Regions from separate parts of the Alteromonas mediterranea DE genome, predicted to be linked through region 1. Evidence: predicted binding sites of a transcription regulator. Region 1 holds the regulator's gene; each other region holds the start of a gene.

Region 1 (6,237 bases):
CAGACGTCGGGTTTCGCTGAAGCGTTTTACCAGCACATCATCGCTGGCATCGATATAGACAATGGTCATTGACCACGACGACGGAAGATAATCTAAAATTTCTACCAGATCATCAGGGTTTTTCGGCAAGTTACGCACATCAATGCTCACCGCCACTTGGTCGTATTCATCAACAACAGTGTGGGTTAGGGTAGGAAGTAGGTTTACAGGAATGTTGTCAACGCAGTAGTACCCTAAATCTTCCAATGCGCGAAGTGCGACAGACTTACCAGACCCCGAACGACCACTGATTATAATCAGCTTCACCTAATTTCTCCCAAATCTTCTGGTTTTATCGCATACGCTTTATTGTCTTAAGCGCCTTGGTCACGACCTCGCTAAGGCGCTTAAATCTTTAACTTAGTGCAGAAAGAATATCATCGCTTGTACTGGCACGACGTATCGCTTTAATCGTTTCTTTATCGCTTAGTTTACCGGCTACCGTGGCTAATGTTTGTAGATGGCCTTCGGTTTGCTCTTCAGGAACAAGTAACGCGAAAAATATATCTACCGGCTTTTCATCGAGCGCGTCAAAATTAATGGCTGGCGTACTGGTGACAACAATGGCGATCACCTTTTCTAAACCTGGCAAGCGCCCATGTGGTAACGCAATGCCATTGCCGATTCCGGTACTACCCATACGCTCTCGAGACATCAAACTATTAAGTACCGTTGCCTGATCGATGTTATCGTTATTTTTGGCAGCGATATCTGCGATGATCTCAAGAATTCGCTTTTTACTATTACACTGAACCGCACACTCGGTGCGGTCCAGACTTACGATGGCTTGTATATCCATACTTATTTAGCTACTAATGTTTTTTCAGTTTTTCCTTATGCTTGATTACCTGCCGGTCGAGTTTATCAACCATGCTGTCAATCGCCGCATACATGTCGGTATTTTCTGAGGATGCGAATACTTCAGCGCCACTTAAATGAACGGTCGCTTCGGCTTTTTGATTTAATTTTTCAACGTTCAGGATGACATGCACATTAGAAATGTGATCAAAGTGACGTTCAAGTTTGCTGAACTTCGTATCGACATAATTACGCAAAGAGTCGGTGATTTCGACATGATGACCAGTTAGGTTGATTTGCATATTTCGTCTTCCTTATATTATTAAGCCCGTTTAAATTAGGCTCTTGCGTTGGTTCGACGGCGGGATCGACAATGATTCCCGGTATTTTGCTATTGTTCGCCGGGCAACTTTAATGCCTTGTTCGGCCAACAATGAAGCAATCTTGCTATCACTTAGTGGCTTGCTCGGCTTTTCAGCCGCCACTAGCTTTTTGATCAATGCACGAATCGCGGTAGATGAACACTCACCACCAGAGTCTGTTGCTACGTGGCTAGAGAAGAAGTACTTCAATTCGAAGATACCACGTGGTGTATGCATATACTTTTGCGTTGTGACGCGTGAAATCGTTGATTCGTGCATATCTACCATTTCTGCGACATCGTTAAGCACCATAGGTTTCATCATTTCCGGGCCATGTTCAAAAAAGCCCATCTGCTGCTGCACAATACAGTTTGCCACCTTCATTAAGGTTTCGTTGCGAGATTCAAGGCTCTTAATGAACCACTTAGCCTCTTGCATGTGTGAGCGGATGAATTGTGAGTCGCTACTATTTTTGGCACGACGACTCATTGCAGCGTATTGTTGATTTACACTCAACTTAGGCAGGCTGTCGGGGTTTAGCTCAACCACCCAACGGCCATTCTTTTTGGCGACCGAGACATCAGGAATAACGTACTCAGGCTCTTTAGTAACTAAAGCACTACCTGGGCGAGGATTCAAGGTTTGTAATAAACGCATTGCCTCGCGCAGCTGATCTTCCTTCAAGCGGCTCTTACGCATTAACGTGCGATAATCTTTACTGCTTAATAGGTCTGAATATTCTTCTATAAGCTGTTTGGCTTCGTTAAGCCATGGTGTGTCTTCTGAGAACTGGCGCAGTTGCACCATTAGACATTCCTGCGGCGAGCGGGAGCCCGAACCAATGGGGTCGAACATCTGAATACGCTTAAGTACGCATTCTATTTCGTCCATTTCTATAGGCTCTTCCATATCCTCAGAGTTTACCGCGTCAAGAATGTCTTCAAGGGTCACGGTTAAATAGCCAGACTCGTCAATAGAGTCGATAATTGCCGTAGCAATGGCGCGGTCGGTATCTGAGAAATGGGTCAATCGCATCTGCCACGACAAATGTTCCTGAATATCCTCGGTGGTTTCGCCTTGAAATATTTGTTCATCGTCATTTGAAGGACCTGGCGCTGGGGCCGATGACGCTGAATAGTATTCATCCCATGTGCTGTCGATAGGAAATTCATCGGGAAGGTCGTTTTTTTCTAACGCGTCACCCGCTTCCAATGTATCGCTAGACGCTGTCGCAGACGCTTCTGTCACGCTATCGTCGCTATCGATATTATTTTTTTCTACTTGCGGCTCGTCGTTACCTTCTTCAACTTCCAATAAAGGGTTTGAATCGAGGGCTTCTTGAATCTCCTGCTGAAGATCAAGCGTAGATAGCTGCAGCAGTTTTATCGCCTGCTGAAGCTGGGGTGTCATGGTAAGTTGTTGGCTAAATTTTAGCTGTAAAGATGGTTTCATCTACGTCTTATTTAAATGCTCTAAATTGAATACACCAGAGCGAAATTGAAAAATGACAATTCAGTTACACTAACTATAGCCTGAATTGTTCGCCTAGGTATACATCCCTTACTTTTTGATTACTTAAAACCTGTTCCGCTGTTCCTTGCGCGATAAGCTCGCCATGACTCACAATGTACGCTTTCTCACAAACATCCAATGTTTCTCGCACGTTATGGTCGGTGATAAGGATTCCAATACCCCTATCTCGAAGATGCTGTATTATCTTCTTTATATCATTAACTGATATTGGATCAACACCAGCAAACGGTTCGTCTAATAAAATAAATTGCGGATTAGCTGCTAGTGCGCGTGCTATTTCAACACGTCGTCGTTCACCACCGGACAAACTCATCCCTGTACTATTACGTATATGGTTAATATTAAATTCATCAAGTAGCGCGTCAGCTTCTTCTTCTTGCTGCTGTGAATTTAAATCCTTACGGGTTTGCAAAATGGCCATGATATTTTCATGTACCGTAAGCTTTCTGAAAATTGATGCCTCTTGCGGAAGGTAGCCAATTCCGCGGCGTGCACGCTCGTGCATGGGCTGATGAGTAAGCTCATTATCATCGATTTCAATCTTGCCTTTATCCAGGTTAACCAATCCCACAATCATATAAAATGTAGTGGTCTTACCAGCGCCATTGGGGCCAAGTAGGCCAACAATTTGACCCGTCGAGACAGAAAGGCTGACGTCGCGTACTACCTGACGCGATTTATATGCCTTAGCAAGGTTGGTTGCGCTCAAAGTTGCCATTGCTATTGATTGTCCTCACTGTCTTTATCTTCTTTCTTCGATGATGTCTTGCGAATGGATTCAGGAGTAAATACCGTAGTCACTCGACCTTCTCCATTTTCGCCCGCCCCACCAGTAGCAAGTAACTGCTCGGTAATCATGTCGAAAGTAATGTTGTCACCTTGCACTTTACTGGTGTCTTGTTGAAGTTCCGCGTTTCCTGAAAGAGAAATTGTGCGATTGATCACCTCATAACGAATTTCGTTTGCCTTAGCAGACACCGGAGTACCGTCTTCTAGTGTTTGAGAATAACTGGCTGGCTTTCCTCTGGCGATAAAAATTTCGCGGCCACTACCTTCACTCGCGATAACTTCCACTTCATCGGCTTCAATCACCAGCGAACCCTGGGTAATCAGTACATCTTCTTTATACAACGCCGTTTTATTTTTACCGTCGATAAATTGAGTATTTGAGCCTATTTTAATGGGCTGCGAAAAATCATCTTCGCTTGCGCTTACCGCACCGCTAGCGATGACAAGTAATAGGCTAGTTGCTAGGGGAATAAGTGGTTTGTACATGATCTAAAAGCTCGTATTCTTGTGTGCGTAAATTCGCGTTAAACCCATTGCTCAAAATGACATATTGGGTACCCTGTATTTCAACGACTTGATCAGATGTCATTTGTTTGGTGTCTAAATTAATCTGAATGTATTCGGTTGAGAGGCTTTTGACAAAGTCATCGCTGGTTTGGTTCTCGATAACAACCTGGTTTTCTAACTGGATCAGATCGTTGTTGTAGAGCGTACCTTCTTGCGCCGTCACCACCCAAGGAGACGTAGCGTTCTCAGTATACAGTGTATATTTGGGCTGTTGGAACAATACAAAACCTAGCTGGTCGTAGTGCTCCATTGATTCGGCAAATACCTTGTGATTTAACTCGCCTTCTTGGTTGTAAAGGGTAGTGGTCAAGTTCTTCGCTTTATAGGCAGGTTTTAAGGCGCCATTCTCGCTGCTGCCTTGTGATTCTGGCTGCTCTTCCATCCACGTAGGTACATACATCAGCAACGCTAAGATAAACAGCGCCGATATACTTAAGCCTAAGCGATTAAAGCCAAATTGGCTCATACACTTGCTCCAAAAATCTCATTCGCTACGCCTTTGGCGTGTAAAATAGTATCTGATATCTCGCGCACCGCGCCAAATCCGCCTGGCAAGGTGGTTATCCAGTTCGCTTGTTTTGCCACGAAAGGGTGTGCGTCGGCAACCGCTATTTTAATCGCCACATGCTTATACATGCCGGTATCAGGCATGTCGTCGCCCACCGCGGCAACCTCGTCAGCGCTTAAACCAAGATTTTCTATCAATGTGCTCAATGCGTCAGCTTTGTTTTCTTCACCTTGAATAATGTGGGCTACGTTGAGCGCACTCATTCTGTTTTCTACAATTGCGGAACGACGCCCGGTAATAACCGCTACGTTAACACCGTTACTGACTAGGGCTTTCACCCCATAACCATCACGAGTATGGAAAGCTTTCAGTTCTTCACCGTCGTTGCCTAAATAAATTCGACCGTCTGAAAACACGCCGTCCACATCACATACCAATAACTTAACGTTAGCCAGCGCATCGAAAAGCCCGTCATCCATTTCTGTGTACAAGGTTGTTGTCATTTATAGCACTCCAGCTTTAAGTAGCATATGCATGTTAAACGCGCCCACTGGTTTGTGCTCGTTATCCGTGACCATTAATGCACTAATCTTATGAGTTTCCATTAAGTTTAATGCTTCGACAGCAAGTTGTTCGGCTGTGGTTGTTTTACCGCCTTTGGTCATAACACTTTCGACGGTTGCGCTATGTACGTCAATGCGAGCATCTAAAATGCGCCGTAGATCACCGTCAGTAAATACGCCTGTTAGGGTACCATCAGTGTCAAGCACCCCAGTCATTCCTAGCCCTTTTTTAGAAATTTCGAGCAAAGCATCAGCCACCGATGCGTTTAACTCGATAAGCGGAATATCACTGCCAGTTAGCATGATGTCTCGCACCTTAAGCAACAGTTTACGCCCTAAGCTTCCCCCAGGGTGTGATAACGCAAAATCATCAGACGTGAACCCTTTCTGGTCAAGTAACGCAACGGCAAGCGCATCCCCCATTACTAATGTAGCCGTGGTGCTAGTAGTTGGAGCTAGACCAAGTGAACAGGCTTCTTTCTCAACGCTAATATCAAGGATGACATCAGCATGCTGCCCTAGCGAGCTTGAAGCACTGTTGGTCATGGCTACCACTGGAATACCTAAGCGTTTGACTACAGGCAATAAGTTTACAAGCTCATTGGTTTCACCAGAGTTGGATATGGCTAATAAAACATCGCCTTTGCCCAACATTCCTAGGTCGCCGTGATTGGCTTCACCAGGGTGCATAAAAAAAGCAGGTGTACCTGTGCTAGCCAGCGTGGCGGCAATTTTATTACCTATATGCCCAGATTTCCCCATACCGCAAACCACAACCTTTCCCTGACAGGCAAAAAGAATATCGCAGGCTGTAATAAAGTCGTCGTTTAAGCGCTCACTTAAATTGGCAATGGCCTGCGTTTCAATTTCAATAACGCGCTTCGCCGAGTCGATATAGTTCATCTGAGTTTGTGTATTCATGGTTATCCGAAAAGCCAAAATTGGTAGCCGATAAAGCAGGCCAGAAATAAGCATCCGTTTGTTCTTGATATTGTACGCTTTCCTATTAAATCGAAACTGAACAGGAACAGTAATAGCGTTAAACCTAACATAACGTACATATCGCGATTATAAACGT
Region 2 (6,237 bases), 140 kb from region 1:
GGATGCCATGAAGGTTCAGTGGCGTTAAGTTCTTTCAGCGCCAATAAGAATAAAGGGCTGGGAGCCACGAAGGGTTTGACCATGGTTCGACATAAAGGGGTCGAGGGTGTGGCTGTTGCCTTATTTGTGTAGCGAGAAGTGAATGGTTGCGCCAAATTGGTGCAACCTGGTGTTGGCGTTTTCGGGGCTGTTTATACGTACAACACAGCAAAACGCTGAAACTTTGGGATTTTTCTTAATGTGGTTGTCTCTTAGTTTCTTACTACCCGAAGAAACCACCCTACAAATAAGGAAATGAGAAAGCCAAAGAACGCAATCATGGTTGTGATAGTAAGCATTTGCCCTGAGAAGTCAGCGTTTTCTCCGGTGTGCTCGCTCACTAGCATGCCCGACGCTTGGAAGATAAATAGGGCGGCAACGGAAAATAATAAAATAACGGCGGTCGACATAATGGTCGCTTTCCAATAAGCCTTTGGCGACATCCAATGAATAGCGCCTGCCACCAACACGCACAAAATAGTAAGAATATAAGGTACCACTTTAACTCCTCGTTGAATAAGGCACTAGCCTTAAAGCGATGTCTCATCACCATGCTCGACTTAGTTCCAACCGTGAGCGCTGACGGACAACATGAATAAAATACCGTAATACGATGCCATGGACGGCGCCATTTGTCAGCAAAGGCGAGAAAATTAAGCGATATGAAAACGCTCAAAAACAGGGTTCTATCAACATAAAAAATTTGGGCAGCAACAAACTGGTGGCGAAAAGCGGAAAGACTTTACGGATTAAGGTTTGTCTTAGTGACAATCTATTGAAAGATTTTAAGCCCTAATGGTGATAGAATCGCCGAAAAATTCTCCTACTTGCATGGTGTGCTGCTCAATCTAGCGGTTTACGCCACGGTGGGTTGTTGTGTTTAACATCTTAGCTTCTGAGAGAACATGTTCGATTTAATTACCAGTAAAGACAGCAACGTTAAAAACGACGTGCTATCAGGTATTACCGTGGCGCTTGCCTTGGTACCTGAGGCCGTAGCATTTGCATTTGTAGCCGGCGTAGAACCAATGATTGGTCTTTATGCGGCTTTCATGATGGGCTTGATCACTTCTGCTATTGGCGGTCGCCCGGGTATGATTTCTGGCGCTACCGGCGCTATGGCCGTGGTGATGGTGGCACTGGTTGCCCAGCACGGCGTACAGTACTTGTTCGCTGCGGTTATCTTGGCCGGTTTGCTGCAAATAATGTGCGGTATATTCAAGCTCGGCAAGTTTATTCGACTGGTGCCATACCCAGTAATGCTGGGCTTCGTAAACGGTTTGGCCATCGTTATTTTCTTGGCTCAGCTAGGTCAATTTAAAGTGACCAATGCGGCAGGTGAACTTCAGTGGATGGAAGGTACGCTGCTATATTGGATGCTAGGGCTTGTGGCGTTAACCATGGCCATTATTTACTTGCTTCCTAAGCTAACTAAAGCTGTACCTGCTTCGCTTGTGGCCATTGTTACGGTAACTGCATTAGTGCACGGCCTTGACCTAGAAGCCCGTACGGTTATCGACTTTGTTCGCGACTTGCTGCCAGCAGACCAGCGCGATACTGCTACGCTAGCCGGCGAATTGCCGAGTTTTGCTATTCCTATGGTGCCGTTCACTTGGGAAACCTTCATGATAATTCTGCCTACCTCAGTCATTCTTTGCTTGGTCGGTCTTATTGAATCGCTACTCACGCTTTCCTTGATTGATGAAATGACCGATACCCGTGGTCGCGGTAACAAAGAATGCGTGGGCCAAGGTGTTGCGAATACTGTTAACGGTTTCTTCGGCGGTATGGGCGGTTGCGCCATGATTGGTCAAAGCATGATTAATATTAACTCTGGTGGTCGTGGTCGCCTGTCAGGCATCACCGCGGCGTTAGTACTGTTGGGCTTTATTTTATTCGCCGCCCCGCTTATTGAAATGATCCCGCTAGCCGCCCTTGTTGGGGTTATGTTTGTGGTAGTAATCGCTACTTTCGAATGGGCGTCATTTAGAATTGTTCGAGGCGTTAACAAAGAAGATGCCTTTGTATTATTCTTGGTCACCGGCGTTACGGTTATTGCTGACCTTGCGATAGCGGTTGTGGTAGGGGTTATCGTTTCCGCGCTGGTGTTTGCATGGAAACACGCCCGTCATATTGAAGCGAAATCGCATATCGATAACGACGGCTGGAAAGTGTATGAGCTAGACGGCCCACTGTTCTTTGGTTCGGTATCTCACTTTAAAGATTTGTTTGATATTGCCAACGATCCTAATGATATCGTTATTGATTTTAAAGATTCTCGCATTTGGGATTCGTCAGGTATTGATGCGCTGGACACCCTTGCTGACAAGTATGAAGAGCAAGGTAAGAAGCTGCACATTCGCCACATTAGCGATGAGTGTCGTTCACTACTTCGCAAGGCAGACAAGTTTGTTGAGATAAACGTGGTAGAAGACCCTCGCTATCGCGTAGCGACAGACAAACTGGCGTAAATCTTTAACATTAAGTAATGCACCAAGTGAACACAGGTTTGCGTTTGTTTGGTGCAGCTTAGAAATAAAAATATTGCCTTTTTTATCTTAAATCTATTAAAAACAGCGTGTTACACGATTGGCACTGAATTTGGATAGTATTAAACGTAAAGTGTGTTTTAGTGATTTGTGTCAATCGCTGAAAATTGTGTGATTTATAACACTCCGTAAAATGTGTTAGCTAGAATATGCTGAACTTAAGTGTCAGTACTAGCAAAATAGGCAACGAAGCCCGCATCAACGAAAGTTGAAGCGGGCTTTTTTTTGTCCCGAAAAAAGGGGAATACCATGACTTCATTGGACTCAAAAACGCAAATTGTCGTCGTAGGCAACGGCATGGTGGGGCACCATTTTGTTGAACAGCTTCACCAAAGCGACGCCAATGTAGAAATAACCGTCTTATGCGGCGAGTCTCGCCTCGCGTACGACCGCGTTTACTTATCTTCGTTTTTTAGTGGCGCAAGTGCTGATGATTTAGCGCTTACCACCCCAGCACAGTATGCCCAGTGGGGCGTAAGTGTAGTGACCAATGCGTTGGTGACCGATATAGACCGTGACAACAAAAAAGTGACGACGTCAGAGGGGCAGGTATTTAGTTACGATAAACTTGTGCTTGCTACCGGCTCATATCCTTTCGTGCCGCCTATTCCCGGTAACGAGCAAGAGCACTGTTTGGTCTACCGTACCATCGATGACTTACTTGCCATTGAGGCCTCGGCGGCGGTAAGTAGCGTGGGGGTGGTTGTCGGCGGCGGCCTGTTAGGCTTAGAAGCGGCGAACGCACTTAAGCAAGCCGGCCTTGATACTCATGTCGTCGAGTTCGCGCCACAGCTAATGGCGGTTCAACTTGACCAAGCCGGTGGTAAAGTCCTTAAAGATAAAATTGAAGATTTGGGCGTGACTGTTCATACCCAAAAAGCGACACAAAGCATTGAAGCGGGAAATACCTGTCGCTATAAAATGGTGTTCGCCGATGGCACCGAACTTGAAACCGACATGATCCTTTTTTCTGCGGGTATTCGCCCTTCGGATCAGCTTGGTAGGAAGTCAGCACTAACACTTGGCGAGCGCGGCGGTATTGTTATTGATAACCACTGTGTGACGTCTGATCCGAATATATACGCCGTAGGCGAGTGCGCGCTATGGGACAACAAAATTTTCGGCCTTGTTGCCCCCGGCTATACTATGGCTCGCACTGCGGTAAGTCATCTAACCGGTGGTGATGCTGAGTTTTCAGGTGCCGATATGAGCACCAAGTTGAAGCTTATGGGGGTTGAAGTTGGCTCAATTGGTGATGCGCACGAACGTACTGAAGGGGCATTAAGTTATACCTACTTAAACCAACCTGAAGGCGTTTACAAAAAGCTTGTTGTTGATAGTGAACAAAAGAAAGTGCTGGGCGCGGTACTGGTAGGTGACACAAGCGATTACGATACGTTATTGCAGTATGCGCTTAACGCTATCGACCTTCCTGAGCATCCTGAAAGCCTTATTCTTCCGTCGTCGGATGCCGCTCCTGCTCTTGGCGCCGATGCGTTACCCGACACCGCGTCTATTTGTTCCTGCCTGAATGTAACAAAAGGCGATATTGTTTCAGCCATTGAAGGTGGCTGCTGTAGCGTAGCGGATGTGAAAGGTGAAACCAAAGCCAGTACAGGCTGTGGTGGCTGTGCAGCGCTACTTAAAAACGTGGTGGACAGCGAGCTTGAAAAACGCGGCGTTGAAGTTTCAAAAGCCATTTGTGAGCACTTTAACTATACACGTCAAGAGCTCTTTCACATTGTAAAAGTAAACGGTATTCGCACGTTTGATGATCTGCTAGAGCAGCATGGTGAAGGTTTAGGTTGCGAGATTTGTAAGCCCGCAGTGGGCTCTATTTTGGCATCAGTTTATAACGACTACATTCTAAAATCGGCCCACCTACCGTTACAAGATACTAACGATATCTACCTTGGCAACATGCAAAAAGACGGGACTTATTCCGTTGTGCCACGGGTGCCGGGCGGAGAAATCACGCCAGAGAAATTGATTTTGTTAGGTGAAGTGGCGAAAGAGTACAACCTGTACACCAAAATAACCGGTGGGCAGCGTATCGATTTATTCGGCGCGCGTGTTGAACACCTTCCTGACATCTGGGAGAAGCTAGTAGCGGGGGGATTTGAAACCGGTCATGCGTATGCGAAAGCACTGCGCACTGTGAAGTCGTGCGTGGGAAGTACTTGGTGTCGCTATGGCGTACAAGACTCAGTTGGTACCGCTATCGATTTAGAAAATCGCTATAAAGGCTTACGTGCACCGCACAAAATCAAATTTGCTGTATCAGGCTGTACCCGTGAATGTGCTGAGGCCCAAAGTAAAGACATTGGTGTTATTGCCACTGAGCAGGGCTGGAACTTGTATGTATGCGGTAACGGCGGTATGAAGCCCCGCCATGCCGACTTGTTTGCCACCGACTTAGATACCGAAACCCTTATCAAATATATCGACCGCGTGTTGATGTTCTATGTGAAGACTGCCGATCGCCTTCAGCGTACTTCAGTGTGGATGGATAACCTAGAAGGCGGCTTAGCTTATCTTCAAGATGTGGTGATAAACGACGCCTTGGGCATTAACGACGAGCTAGAAGCGCAAATGGATACCGTGGTTGACGCGTATCAATGTGAGTGGAAAACCACTATCGAAGACCCTGAAGCGCGCAAGCGTTTCCGTCAGTTTGTAAACAGTAATGCAGGCGATACCAATATTCAGTTTGTTTCAGAGCGCGGCCAGGTTCGCCCTGCAACAGAAGCTGAAAAAGTGGCAGGGAAAGACCAGTTTATTCCAGTCGCTATGGTATAGCGATTTAGTTATTAAAGAGCTTAGGAGGAACATTTGATGTCAGCAGCGCCAAATCTTTTAGCTTCAGGACAAGATATTCAGCAATGGCACCTAGTGTGCGAAACACGGGACTTAGTAAAAAATAGCGGCGTTTGCGCCCTGGTAGAGTCTCGGCAAATCGCGATTTTTTGTTTATGTGTCAAAGGGGAAACCCAGGTTTTTGCGATAAGTAATTACGACCCCATTGGCAAGGCCAACGTGCTATATCGCGGGCTTTTGGGGTCAATTGGCGGCGCCCCGGTAGTTGCGTCTCCTTTATACAAGGAGCATTACTTTTTAGAAAGCGGGCTATGTAAGGAACACGATGATATATCGGTTACCACTTACCCAGTAAAAGTAGAAGGTGAAAAGGTTTTCATTGGCATTTAAGCGGTACGCTGCACACAGAAGGCGTTGACAAAGCAGAGAAAACGAAAAAGGTAATGATATGAATATGGCTACTCCACAACCCGATATTATGTCTGAACAGTTAAGACAAACAACATGCCCTTATTGCGGCGTGGGTTGTGGCGTAGATATCAGTTGCAACGCAAGTAAGCGTGCCGTAACCCTGGACACTGTTAAGGGCACGCCCGAGCATCCCGCCAATTTTGGTAGGTTGTGCGTTAAAGGAACAAACCTGCTTGAAACGAACGGCCTTAATGGGCGTTTACTTCACCCAACCATGGCAGGTAAATCGGTGGATTGGGACACGGCCACCGATGTGATTGCGGATAAGATCGCCTCTACTATTGCGCAGTATGGCGCGGATGCCGTTGCTTTTTACGTGTCAGGTCAACTACTGACCGAAGACTATTACATTGCCAACAAA
Region 3 (6,237 bases), 1.7 Mb from region 1:
GCGAACACCATATTTCGGCTAGATAGTTTCCGTTTGAACAGCACCGGCAACAAATTAACGGCAGTTTGCGGCTGTTCACACGCATTTACCAATGCGTTTAAATGGTCATGGTGATGAGCTAACAGGGTGTCGACGCGCTCATGAAGGCCAATGAACGGAAGCTTATGAGCAGGTAGAACTGTGGCATCCTTTGGCAGTGATTTGAATTTGGGTAGCGTATTAAGATAATCATCTAACGTATTAGCATCGGGCTCAGTGGAATATGCGCCTATATTGGGGGTGATAATGGGTAAAATATGATCCCCTGAAATCAAAATATTTTTTTGTTCGCTATATAAACAAGCGTGCTCGGGAGAGTGACCGCGCCCAATCATGACCTTCCATTGATTATCACCTAACGCTAATTCCATCTGGTCTTTAAGCCTGGTATAGCTAATGGGTAACGGCGACACTACACTGCTGTAGCCGTTGCCCTCTGTCGCTGTCAGCTTCTCAATCATTACCTCGTCAAGGCCGGCGCGCTGGTAGTAAAGCACGTCTCTTTCATTTGTAGCTCCGTTCCTCCCAGCCGCAAATGCGCGAGCAGTGAAATACTCGGTTTGCGTCATGTAAAACGGAACCTTAAAAGTGTCGGCTATCCAGCCTGCCAGACCCACATGGTCAGGGTGCAAGTGCGTCACTATAACCCCAACTATAGGGCCGTCCAGCTGCTCGAAAATACGCTGCCATAATGACTTGGTGGTAGTCGTTCCTATACCAGTATCGACCACTACCCAGCCCCCGTCCCCCCGAATTAGGTAAAGGTTTATATGGTCTAATTCAAAAGGTAGAGGCATGGTCAGCCACAGTACGCCTTCGGCAATTTCGATTAGCTTACCCGGCTCAACCTGTTTCTCGTAAAGATATTCCATATCGCCCTCACCTACTTTACTTATGCTTACCGCTTTCGCATACGCTTGTTGTGTAAGCTTGTTTGTATTAGTTTGGTTCTAACCCGCCCTGTATTGAAAAACAAACATATCTGTCGAATAGAGATCTATAGGAGTTGGTGATAACAAACGGTATACTCGCTCCTGATGCTTGTTATAGCGCTTGATAAACGTAATTAACGCATTATTACCTTCACTCATTAAACGCCTTTCACTCAAACGGACACATGCAAGCTTCATCAATTCAGCAAGGATTTATACTCAATAAAGGTACCTTCACACTACGTGGCAAAGTCTACGTAGAACTGTGGGTTAAAACGCCGACAGGTACCGTTAGGTTAATATCTGCGCCCCAAGCCCCCACGTGTTTTGTGGCATTGGAGCATGTTGAAGCGTTACAGAGCATCGCACAACGGGTTCCGGCCACATTAGACATTAAGAATGACGGCTTTAATACGCTAGAACAAAAGCAAGTGGCCACGGTTAAAACCGCGACTGAGTCTCACATGCACCAGCTACGTCAGCTTGCACGAGAGGCAAATATTGTACTGTACGAAGCCGACATCCGTGTGGCTGATCGCTATTTAATGGAAAGGTTTGTGTATGGCGCGGTTGAATTTATCGGGCCTAACGCCGGCGCTGATAGCTCACCGACAACAGTAATTGAAAATGCACAAATACGCCCCTGTCACTTTCGAACACGCTTCTCTTCTCTAAGCATAGATATTGAGTGTGACGAACATGAAATGCTGTTTAGTATTGCTTTAGCCGGTGAAGGGGTAAACCTTGTGCTCCTTGTTTGCCCACCAACTTTTGAAAAGCGGGGTGTGGAGCAGCGAAACGACAAGCCATACCAACTACTAGTGCTTAATTCGGAAAAAGAGCTACTACACGCGTTTTTTCACCATGTTACCTCCTACGACCCCGACATTATTTTAGGATGGAATGTTAAGCAGTTCGACATGGCAGTACTTGCTCGAAGGGCCAAAGCGAATAGACTCAAATTTACCCTTGGCCGCCATGAACGCGAAGCTTCAGTCAGACAATGGGAAGATCAAACCTTGGTTGATGTACCAGGGCGCTGTGTAATAGATGGCATTGAAGCACTTAAAACAATGACCTATCAGTTTGAGTCGTTCTCGTTAGATAACGTTTCAGAGGCACTGTTAGGTGAAAACAAACTTATTCAAGAGACCGACAAATTAGCGGCGATAAAACGTTTATATCATGAAGACCCCATTGCGCTGGCCGACTATAACTATAAAGACACGGAGCTGGTAAACCGCATACAGGAGCAAACCCAATTTATCGACTTCCTCGCGTTGCGAAGCATACTGACGGGGTTGGATATGACGAGGCCCGGCGGGTCGGTGGCGGCATTTTTGAACGTATACTTACCTAAACTTCATCGCAAATCTTATATTGCTGGCGTTAGACCTGAAAATGGCGGGTTAGCGAGCCCAGGTGGCTATGTCATGCGGTCACAGCCTGGCCTCTACAAAGATGTATTAGTTCTCGACTTTAAAAGTCTATACCCTTCTATTATACGTACATTCAAAATTGACCCCATGGGGTTGGCTGAAGGATTGAAATCGCCTAAACATGCTATAGAAGGGTTCAAAGGCGCGGTATTCAGTCGTACCTCCCACTTTTTGCCTACTATCATTGAGAACTTATGGTTGCAGCGTGACGAGGCGAAAAAGCAAAAGGATGCACCTCGTTCACAAGCGATTAAAATATTAATGAATTCGTTTTACGGTGTACTAGGTAGTGGTGGCTGCCCCTTTTACGATCCCCGCCTTGCGAGTTCTATCACTTTACGTGGACATGAGATCATGCAAACCACTGCCGGATGGATAGAAGAACTCGGTTATACCGTCATTTACGGTGATACCGACTCGACCTTTGTTCACGTAGAAGGTAACGGCACATTGGGTACGCCCACAGAAACGGGTATTAAGCTTGCACAAATCATCAACGAAAAATGGTCGGCACTACTTAAAGACCGCTATGACATTGCTTGTCACTTAGAGATTGAATTCGAGTCTCACTTTTCAACGTTTTTTATGCCTACGATTAGGGGCTCTACCGAAGGAAGTAAAAAACGTTACGCGGGAATGAAAGACGGACAACTAACCTTTAAAGGCTTAGAAAACGTGCGCTCAGACTGGACAACTCTGGCTAAAACGTTTCAATACGAACTGTACGAACGGGTATTCACTGGTCAACCTGTAGAGAGCTATATAAGTGACATGCTAAACGCGGTTAAAGCAGGGGAACTTGATGATGATTTAGTGTACAAAAAGCGCTTAAGAAAACCGTTGTCTTCTTATATTAAATCACTTCCCCCCCATGTAAAAGCTGCGCGGCGAGCTGATGAGCATTTTAAAGAGCAAGGGTTGCCATTGCGCTATCAAACAAACACAACAATTGCCTATGTGATTACAGTTCAAGGCCCGCAGACTGTGGAAACCGCGTTCGTCCCCCTTGACTATGATCATTATATCGAAAAGCAAATAAAGCCTATTGCGGAAAGCATACTACCTCTTATCTCGTTAAACTTTGAACAGATTGCTAACGATCAACTTACCTTATTCTAGCGTTAGCTTGCGTATGAAGATCTTTCATGCTGCGTGACAATTTAACAAAAATATTACACTCCTCGCACAGTCAAAAAACCGTTTTTCTCATTTATTTCATTAGCTTATTTCATTGGCACGACAAGTGAATAAAAGATAAGTGAGTAGCTAAATAGGTTTGATCGAAGTTTTTACTTCAATCAACATGCGTTCAATTTAGTGGTTAGGGCAATTGATCGCCCGTGTTCGCAAAGAGAAACAGAAGGAGTTTGATTATGAAGATCACAAAGTTAAGTATGATTACTAGTGCTGTTGTCGCTGCTACACTGTCAACATCAGCATTTGCAGGTCACCATGAAGAAAAGATCACTATGGGCTTCAACGCACTCGATAAAGACAGCAATGGTTACATTGTTGGCTCAGAGTCATCAGGTGCTATCGACAGCAAATTGGTCTCTAAAATGGACACTGATGGAGATAGCATGGTTAGCCGTACAGAATTCAACACGTTTGTTGATGAGAAACCGTCAATGTTTAGCGACGAGATTATCACTCAAGTACAGACAGAAGGAACCAATGACGCGGCGCTAACTGAGAAAGGCAACCCTGAGCTCTTTTCTAAAGCAGATAACGAAATGATCTCAGAAAAGAATAAGGAGTTGCGTACTGAAATGTCAGCGACCGCAAACGCTAAGTTCACTGAAATCGACATGGATAGCGACGGCAAAATCAGCGAGACCGAACTTGACGTAGCGGACGTTGAAGGCGACTTTGAATCGATGGATGAAGATGGTGATTCATATATTACGCGCATGGAATACCGCACCTATTTTGAAGAAATCGAATCAGAATAGTTCGGCGTAAATTTGTTGTAGTTTCCCGATTTTATGCCCCGCTAACTAAGCGGGGCTTTTTTTGCTTAATAGGTCTTTCCTGTATGAGAGACAGTGCTTTAGACCTCATTTCTTTATTATCACCTGCGACGAAATACAAAATATTGTCGCTGAACGACGCCATATAAGACTAACATCTTGTCGACAAAACCCACTTGCAACAATATTGTTAATAATTATTAAAATATATGTTTACCACGCTATTTTTTTAGCGTTTTACGTGTGTATTTTAAACGCGCTATTAATTTGAATAGCGTACCTCAAAACTAACAGTGTTTCTCTACAGCAGATGCGTACGCGCATGGAGGCAAATTATGATGGAATCAGACAGCTTACCTAACACTTCGTTTCCTCTTCCAAAAAGTGAGTTTATAGGGCCTAAGAATGCAGAACTAACTTCACTGACGATTGGTCAGTACTTCAAAAGAGTTGTCGACAATTACACAGACCACCCAGCCATTGTTGTTCGACATCAGAACATTAATTGGACGTATAAAGAGTACTGGCTTCAAATCGAACGAGTAGCGTGTGGATTGCTTGCTAACGGTGTAGAACCAGGTGATAGAGTAGGTATTTGGTCACCCAACAATATAGAGTGGTCTATTGTGCAAATGGCTACAGCACGTATTGGCGCAATAATGGTGTGCCTAAATCCAGCTTACCGCCCAAATGAACTCGCGTTTGCCATAAATAATGTTCAGGTTAAATACCTTGTCATGGCCCAATCTTTTAAACAGTCTAACTACGTAGCGATGTTAAAAGAACTTGCCCCTGAAATAGAGGATGATAGAAACGACTCCCTAGCGCAGCCACTTTCTCTTTCAATGTTACCGTCACTTAAGTTTATCTACACTATAGGTGACCAACCAGTAGACGGACTACTCCCCTTTTCAGCCCTGCAGAGAGAGCCGACAGAGTCATTGCGTATTAAACTTACAGAGATAGAAGCTGAACTGAGCGCAGACGATAACATTAATATTCAGTTTACTTCTGGGACCACAGGAAACCCTAAGGGCGCTACGTTAACACACCGAAATATTCTCAATAACGGATTACTTGTGGCCCAAGCCATGCGCTTCACACACAAAGATAAGCTATGTATACCCGTTCCGCTTTACCATTGCTTTGGAATGGTGTTGGGTAATTTGGTGTGCTTAGCATCTGGGGCTTGTGCCGTCTTTCCTGGTGAATCATTCGCCCCTGAAACTACACTTCGTACTGTGGAGGAAGAAAAATGCACCGCGTTGCATGGGGTTCCAACTATGTTTATCGCTGAGCTAGAGCTACCGAACTTTAAAGAATTTGATTTATCGACATTACGGACGGGAGTAATGGCTGGCAGTACTTGCCCAGAAGAGCTTATGCGCAAAGTGCATAGTGAGTTCAATATGACCGAAGTGGTTATAGGTTACGGACAAACGGAATGCAGCCCTATTAATCATATTACCGACATAGACTCCCCTTTCGAGAAGCAAGTGAAGACCGTAGGCCGTGCAATGCCTCATACTGAAGTTAAAATTATTGACGCTAAGGGTAATACGTTACCAATTGGTGAGCCAGGAGAAATTTGCGCGAAAGGTTATTGTGTAATGAAAGGCTACTGGGGAGATGAAGCTAAGACAAAAGCAACGATTGATGATGAAGGTTGGTTACACTCTGGTGACCTCGGTGAAATGGACGACGAAGGATATGTCACCATAGTAGGACGGATAAAAGATATGATCATCCGCGGTGGTGAAAATATCTATCCGCGAGAGATAGAAGAGGTATTGTATCAACACAACGACGTATCTGATGCCGCCGTATTTGGTATTCCAGACGATAGATACGGAGAAC
Region 4 (6,237 bases), 1.8 Mb from region 1:
TCCACACAGACTCATTCGTCATCGTCTGTCTCCTTACGATCTATTGGTAGATAAATTACGAACTCAGTGTGACCAGGGTAGCTGTCTACATCTATTTTGCCGCCGTGGTGGTTAATAAGGGTTTGAGAAATAGACAAACCCAGCCCAGAGCCATTTTGTTTACTTGTGACCATGGGGTAGAAAAGCGTGTCTTTTATTTCGGGAGGTATACCTGGGCCGTTATCAATAATTTTTATTTTCGCGACAAGTGCATACCGTTTGGTTTGAATTGTCATTTGGCGCTCAATACGTGTAACCAACCTAATTTCTGGATGTGGTGTTTGACTTTCGTTTAGCGCCTGTACACTGTTGCGAACAATGTTGAGTACCGCCTGTTGAATCATGTCTGGATCAAGCAATAATGGGGGGATACTCGGGTCGTAATCGCGCACAATAGTAATCGGGTTGTCTGAATCAAAGCGCATCAAGCTACGTATTTTCTCTAACGCTTGATGCACATTGCTTTCTTCAAATCTAGGAAGTGAATTTGGCCCTAATAAACGGTCCACCAAATTGCGCAAACGATCAGACTGCTCAATGATCATGCGGGTAAATTCTTTATGCTCTTCTGATAGCTCTTTTTCTAACAGCTGGGCTGCACCACGAATTCCGCCTAACGGATTTTTAATTTCATGAGCCAGTCCTCGCACTAGCTCTCGAGCAGCATAATGCTGTGCATTTTGTAGGTTTTCCCGTGAGATACGCTTTTGTTGGTCAATTTTTTTAACTTCAAAAAGCAGTCTAGGCCCGTCTTCGAAATGTAAGTTCGTCACCGTGAGGTCGGCAGATACATAGCGATTATCTCTGAACGCTAATTTAATTTCATTTTCTGTAAAGTCTTCGCCTTTTCTTATTGCGGCTTTTAGGCGCGTTGTTTCTATTGTGCCTGGCAGAAAAAAATCTTGAAGAGGGTGCCCGATAAGTTGCTTTAAGCCCGTTTCAAACAAGGCTTCGCCAGCATGGTTGGCGTAAACAATAGTCAGCTTATTATCCACCATCACTAACGCGGTATTAAGGCTATTAATTAGCTGTTGTGTCTCTAACTCGGTTGAATGCATCCGAGCTCGTCTCCTTTGCACCATTATTGTGCATTGTAGCTTGCATTGATGCGTTGCGCGAATGAAAGAGGTCAATGAATTATTGTTACTGAACCTCTGTGGTGCGCTTACAAAGCAGTGATTGCACGCTATTAGTTATTAATTAACGCTGATGCCTGATGAAGGTACAGGGTTTGTACTGGAGACGATGCAAGAGTCTTGCCCGTATTGTTAGTTAGTTCAACTTTATAAGTATGTGCCCCACGATGGATACCGGATAGCTTAAAAATGCCAGAACTGTTGCTAGCTATTGGGGCGTCGTCAAAAATTAATCGGTAAATTGGGGCTTTAGGTGCACCAGTTTGAGCCGCTGAAATGGTGAGATCACCTAGGTTGTTGCGGATGGTCGCTTCGGGGGCCGGATTTTTTATTACCACCTTATACTTCGGCTTAGGGGCTTTCTGGGGCGCAGGCGGGGGAGGTGTAACCTTTGCTGCCTTTACAACATTCTGTGTTTGACCATCAAATGATAGGGGCTCTGCGTTTGGCTGAGGTTTATCGGTAAAGGTAATAACGCCGTTCTCATCCACCACTTTGTAGATTTTTGGTGGCGCGTTTGACGGTGTCGCGGAATCGCTGGTATTCATTTCGTCATCGGGTCGTTCTGACGCTTGTTGGTCATTGGCTTGGTTTTGCGCTGCAGAATAAACGTTAAACGGTAAATTGCCCGAGGTTAATAGCAATAATATGAAGAATATCTTTCCCGTTTTATTTCGCACGTGTGGTTTACCTGTTCGCGATAGTCATAAGTTTTAGCCTTATTTCCACTGAAGGCCTTAAGCATGACGACAGTGGGCTAGTAACTAACATAGTGTGAACAAGCTTAGAGTGCAATAGCTACTGCACGCAGAAGTAAATTACGTAGGCGCTGATACAGTTAATTGATCTTATAGTGCAGCAAAATGTTGAGTAAATAACAGGCTCGAAAACGTGGTTGATAACTAGCAGCCATAAAAAAGCCCGCAAAGCGGGCTTTAGTATAAGTTGCTATACAGGGTGTAATTACAAGCTGTAGTACATGTCGAACTCAACAGGGTGAGTTGTCATGTTAAGTTTAGTGACTTCTTCAGACTTAAGGTCGATGTATGCATCAATCATGTCGTCAGTCATAACGCCACCCGCTTTAAGGAAGTCACGGTCGTTATCAAGTGCTTCAAGTGCCATTTCTAGCGAGCTTGCAACAGTTGGAATTTCAGCCGCTTCTTCTGCTGGTAGGTCGTACAAGTCTTTATCCATCGCATCGCCAGGGTGGATCTTGTTCTTAATACCGTCAAGGCCAGCCATTAGCATTGCTGAGAACGCAAGGTAAGGGTTAGCTGTTGGGTCAGGGAAACGTACTTCGATACGACGTGCTTTATCGCTCGTTACGTGAGGGATACGAATTGACGCAGAGCGGTTACGTGCAGAGTATGCAAGCATTACCGGCGCTTCGAACCCAGGAACTAGACGCTTGTATGAGTTAGTTGAAGCGTTAGCAAAGGCGTTGATTGCACGTGCGTGCTTAATAATACCGCCAATGTAGTAAAGTGCTTCTTCAGAAAGACCAGCGTACTTGTCACCCGCAAAGATGTTTACGCCATCTTTAGAGATAGACTGGTGGCAGTGCATACCAGAACCGTTATCACCAACAAGTGGCTTAGGCATGAAGGTCGCAGTTTGGCCGTATGCGTGTGCTACGTTGTGCACAACATACTTATAAACTTGAATTTCATCCGCTTTTTTAACTAGCGTGTTGAATTCGCAAGCAATTTCGTTTTGACCCGCTGTGGCTACTTCGTGGTGGTGAGCTTCAATCACAAGGCCCATTTCTTCCATTACCATACACATAGCAGCACGAATGTCGTGTGCAGAGTCTACTGGTGGTACTGGGAAGTAACCGCCTTTAACGCCTGGACGGTGCGCCATGTTACCGCCTTCAAACTCTTCACCTGAGTTCCACTTGGCTTCTGATGAATCGATCTTGTAGAACGAGCCTGCCATGTCAGTGTGGAAGCGAACATCGTCGAAAAGGAAAAATTCTGGCTCTGGGCCGAAGAAACATGTGTCGCCGATACCTGTTGATTTCAAGTACTCTTCTGCGCGACGTGCAACAGAACGTGGGTCACGCTCGTAACCTTCCATTGTTGAAGGCTCAACGATGTCACAGCGAATGTTTACCTGAGTCTCTTCTGCGAAAGGGTCTACAACGCAGCTGTCTGCGTCTGGAAGAAGAACCATGTCTGATTCGTTGATGCCTTTCCAGCCAGCGATTGAAGAACCGTCGAACATTTTACCTTCTTCGAAAAACTCTTCATCAACAACGCTCGCAGGGATAGATACGTGTTGTTCTTTACCTTTAGTATCGGTAAAACGTAAATCTACAAACTTCGCTTCACTTTCTTTAATCAGCTCTAATGCCTTATCTACTGACATCGTGTCCTCCAGGTTTAATGTAAAAATGCGGAATGATCAGCTTCACTCCAACAGTGGAAAAAGTGAAAGCGATTATCATGCCATCTATATGCATGCCGATTTCAGCGGCATAGACAGGCATATATCACTTCCTTTTGATAGTTTATGCACCAAAAATGTGCAATCATGCTTCTTTTTGGTGCTTTGTACTGGTTTGTACGTCATTTAGCCTAGATTAGTTTGTAGCACATCACCACCGAATCTGATCAATTCGGTGCAATAGAGGTGGTCGTTTTTTAAACTGGGTGGGTTAAAGTGATAAAACTTGCTTCTAATTAAAAAAAGATGCGCAAACGTCGTGGTTTTTCTGTACAATCCGCGCAAATTTTTCTATCTGCATTTTTTTGCAACAAATCTAATGCAGACTTATTCGATTCCCGAATTAAGTTGGCATCGATTTACACAGGCTCTATATAAGCATGAATACCACTGATATTAGTAAATTGCGTAATATCGCAATCATCGCCCACGTTGACCACGGTAAAACCACCTTGGTAGACAAACTGTTACAGCAGTCTGGCACCCTTGAATCACGAGGCGAGCAAGAAGAGCGCGTAATGGACTCGAATGACATCGAGAAAGAACGTGGCATTACCATCCTAGCTAAGAACACAGCGATTAACTGGAACGACTACCGTATCAACATTGTAGATACTCCAGGACACGCTGACTTCGGTGGTGAAGTAGAGCGCGTTATGTCAATGGCCGACTCTGTACTTCTACTTGTAGATGCACAAGAAGGTCCAATGCCTCAAACCCGTTTTGTAACTCAAAAAGCGTTTGCTCAAGGCCTTAAGCCTATTGTTGTTATCAACAAAATTGATAAGCCAGGCGCACGTCCTGACTGGGTTATGGACCAAGTGTTCGACCTGTTCGACAACTTAGGTGCAACGGACGAGCAGCTTGATTTCCAAGTTGTATACGCTTCAGCGCTTAACGGTTGGGCGTCACATGACGCTGATGAGCCAAAAGAAGATATGACGGCGTTATTTGAAACCATCGTTGAACAAGTTTCTGCTCCAGATGCAGACATCGACGGTCCTTTCCAAATGCAGATTTCTCAACTTGATTACAACTCATACGTTGGCGTAATCGGTGTTGGTCGTGTTAAGCGTGGGTCTGTTAAGCCTAACCAGCAAGTAACCGTGGTGACTGCTGAAGGTGAAAAACGCAATGGTAAAGTTGGTCTAGTTTACGGTTATCTTGGTCTAGCTCGCCACGAAGTTGAATCTGCTCACGCGGGTGACATTATTGCCATTACAGGTCTAGGCGAACTTAAGATCTCCGACACGATTTGTGATGTGAACACTGTAGAAGCGCTTCCGCCACTAACGGTTGATGAGCCTACCGTAACCATGACGTTCCAAGTAAACACCTCACCATTTGCTGGTAAAGAAGGTAAATACGTAACTTCACGTAACATTCTTGAGCGTCTTAAAGACGAGCTAGTACACAACGTTGCGCTTCGCGTAGAAGAAATGCCAGATCCTGATAAATTCCGCGTGTCTGGTCGTGGTGAGCTTCACTTAGGTATTCTTATCGAGAATATGCGTCGTGAAGGTTATGAACTTGCTGTATCTCGTCCAGAAGTAATCCTTAAAGAAGTTGATGGCGAAACGCAGGAGCCGTACGAAACACTGACTATCGACTGTGAAGAGCAGCACCAAGGCTCTATCATGGAACAGCTTGGCCTTCGCAAAGCTGAAATGACAGACATGTCTCCAGATGGCAAAGGTCGTGTACGTATCGACTTCGTTATTCCAAGCCGCGGCCTAATTGGTTTCCAAACTGAATTCATGACAATGACGTCGGGTTCTGGTCTGCTTTACCACACGTTCGATCACTACGGACCGTACAAAGGCGGTATCATTGGTAAGCGTAAGAACGGTGTTCTAATTGCTAACGCAAACGGTAAAGCACTAACCAACGCCTTGTTTAACCTTCAAGAGCGTGGTCGCCTATTTATCGGTCACGGTGTAGAAGTTTACGAAGGTATGGTTATCGGTATTCACAGCCGTGATAACGACCTTACCGTAAATGCACTTAAAGGTAAGCAGCTAACGAACGTTCGTGCATCGGGTACTGATGAAGCGCAAACTCTAGTTCCACCAATCAAGATGTCACTTGAACAAGCGCTTGAGTTCATCGACGATGACGAACTAGTAGAAGTTACGCCTGAGTCTATCCGTATTCGTAAGAAGCTTCTTACTGAAAACGAGCGTAAGCGCGCGTCACGAGCGCCTAAGTCTTAATATAAAACAAGACAAAAAATATCATTTTAAAATGCCAGCTTATGCTGGCATTTTTTGTTGAGCTACTATTTCGCATTTAGGGCTATATACGGCCACAACGGCCCAAATATCGACCAAAGGTTAGTGGTCAAACTCTCGTATGACTTCTATGCTTACATCTGCAAGTTCAATTGATTTAATTCATTATCTAAGTCGTTGTATGATAGTGAATAACTACTAACTTTTAAGGGGAAAAACGTGTTTTCAGTAGCTGTAGTTGAAGATGACCCTATTACACTCGACCTTATCACCGATGCGTTGGAAACGCAGTTAGATGCTACCGTGTACCCGTTTACCCGCAGCAAGTTCGCTAGAGACTTTTTACTCCAACAAACGACAGATTCCATAAGCCTTATCAT

What was found. Region 1 encodes sigma-54, which starts transcription at its own class of promoters, with help from an activator protein. Its sites were predicted from a motif close to GTTGGCACGNNNNTNGNNT; they were not measured.
Region 2: a site for sigma-54 is predicted at 2,628-2,646, ahead of nirB (nitrite reductase large subunit NirB). Genes of this name have one in related genera too.
Region 3: a site for sigma-54 is predicted at 3,641-3,659, ahead of MADE_RS16325 (EF-hand domain-containing protein). Genes of this name have one in related genera too.
Region 4: a site for sigma-54 is predicted at 3,615-3,633, ahead of glnA (glutamate--ammonia ligase). Genes of this name have one in related genera too.

Annotation. Positions count from the first base shown of each region.
Region 1 covers NC_011138.3:897,463-903,699, forward strand. The annotation lists gene rapZ (RNase adapter RapZ) at 1-306, opposite strand, end outside; gene ptsN (PTS IIA-like nitrogen regulatory protein PtsN) at 395-838, opposite strand; gene hpf (ribosome hibernation promoting factor) at 852-1,139, opposite strand; gene MADE_RS04120 (RNA polymerase factor sigma-54) at 1,170-2,651, opposite strand; gene lptB (LPS export ABC transporter ATP-binding protein) at 2,725-3,450, opposite strand; gene lptA (lipopolysaccharide transport periplasmic protein LptA) at 3,453-4,007, opposite strand; gene lptC (LPS export ABC transporter periplasmic protein LptC) at 3,976-4,554, opposite strand; gene kdsC (3-deoxy-manno-octulosonate-8-phosphatase KdsC) at 4,551-5,099, opposite strand; gene MADE_RS04145 (KpsF/GutQ family sugar-phosphate isomerase) at 5,100-6,080, opposite strand; gene MADE_RS04150 (calcium/sodium antiporter) at 6,083-6,237, opposite strand, start outside.
Region 2 covers NC_011138.3:759,585-765,821, forward strand. The annotation lists gene MADE_RS03535 (hypothetical protein) at 252-539, opposite strand; gene MADE_RS03545 (SulP family inorganic anion transporter) at 945-2,510, shown strand; gene nirB (nitrite reductase large subunit NirB) at 2,838-5,387, shown strand; gene nirD (nitrite reductase small subunit NirD) at 5,424-5,795, shown strand; gene MADE_RS03560 (nitrate reductase) at 5,854-6,237, shown strand, end outside.
Region 3 covers NC_011138.3:3,684,378-3,690,614, forward strand. The annotation lists gene MADE_RS16315 (MBL fold metallo-hydrolase) at 1-911, opposite strand, end outside; gene MADE_RS16320 (DNA polymerase II) at 1,157-3,529, shown strand; gene MADE_RS16325 (EF-hand domain-containing protein) at 3,784-4,362, shown strand; gene MADE_RS16330 (AMP-binding protein) at 4,716-6,237, shown strand, end outside.
Region 4 covers NC_011138.3:3,533,519-3,539,755, reverse strand. The annotation lists gene glnG (nitrogen regulation protein NR(I)) at 1-22, opposite strand, end outside; gene glnL (nitrogen regulation protein NR(II)) at 12-1,097, opposite strand; gene MADE_RS15685 (DUF4124 domain-containing protein) at 1,229-1,855, opposite strand; gene glnA (glutamate--ammonia ligase) at 2,139-3,548, opposite strand; gene typA (translational GTPase TypA) at 4,007-5,839, shown strand; gene MADE_RS15670 (response regulator) at 6,077-6,237, shown strand, end outside.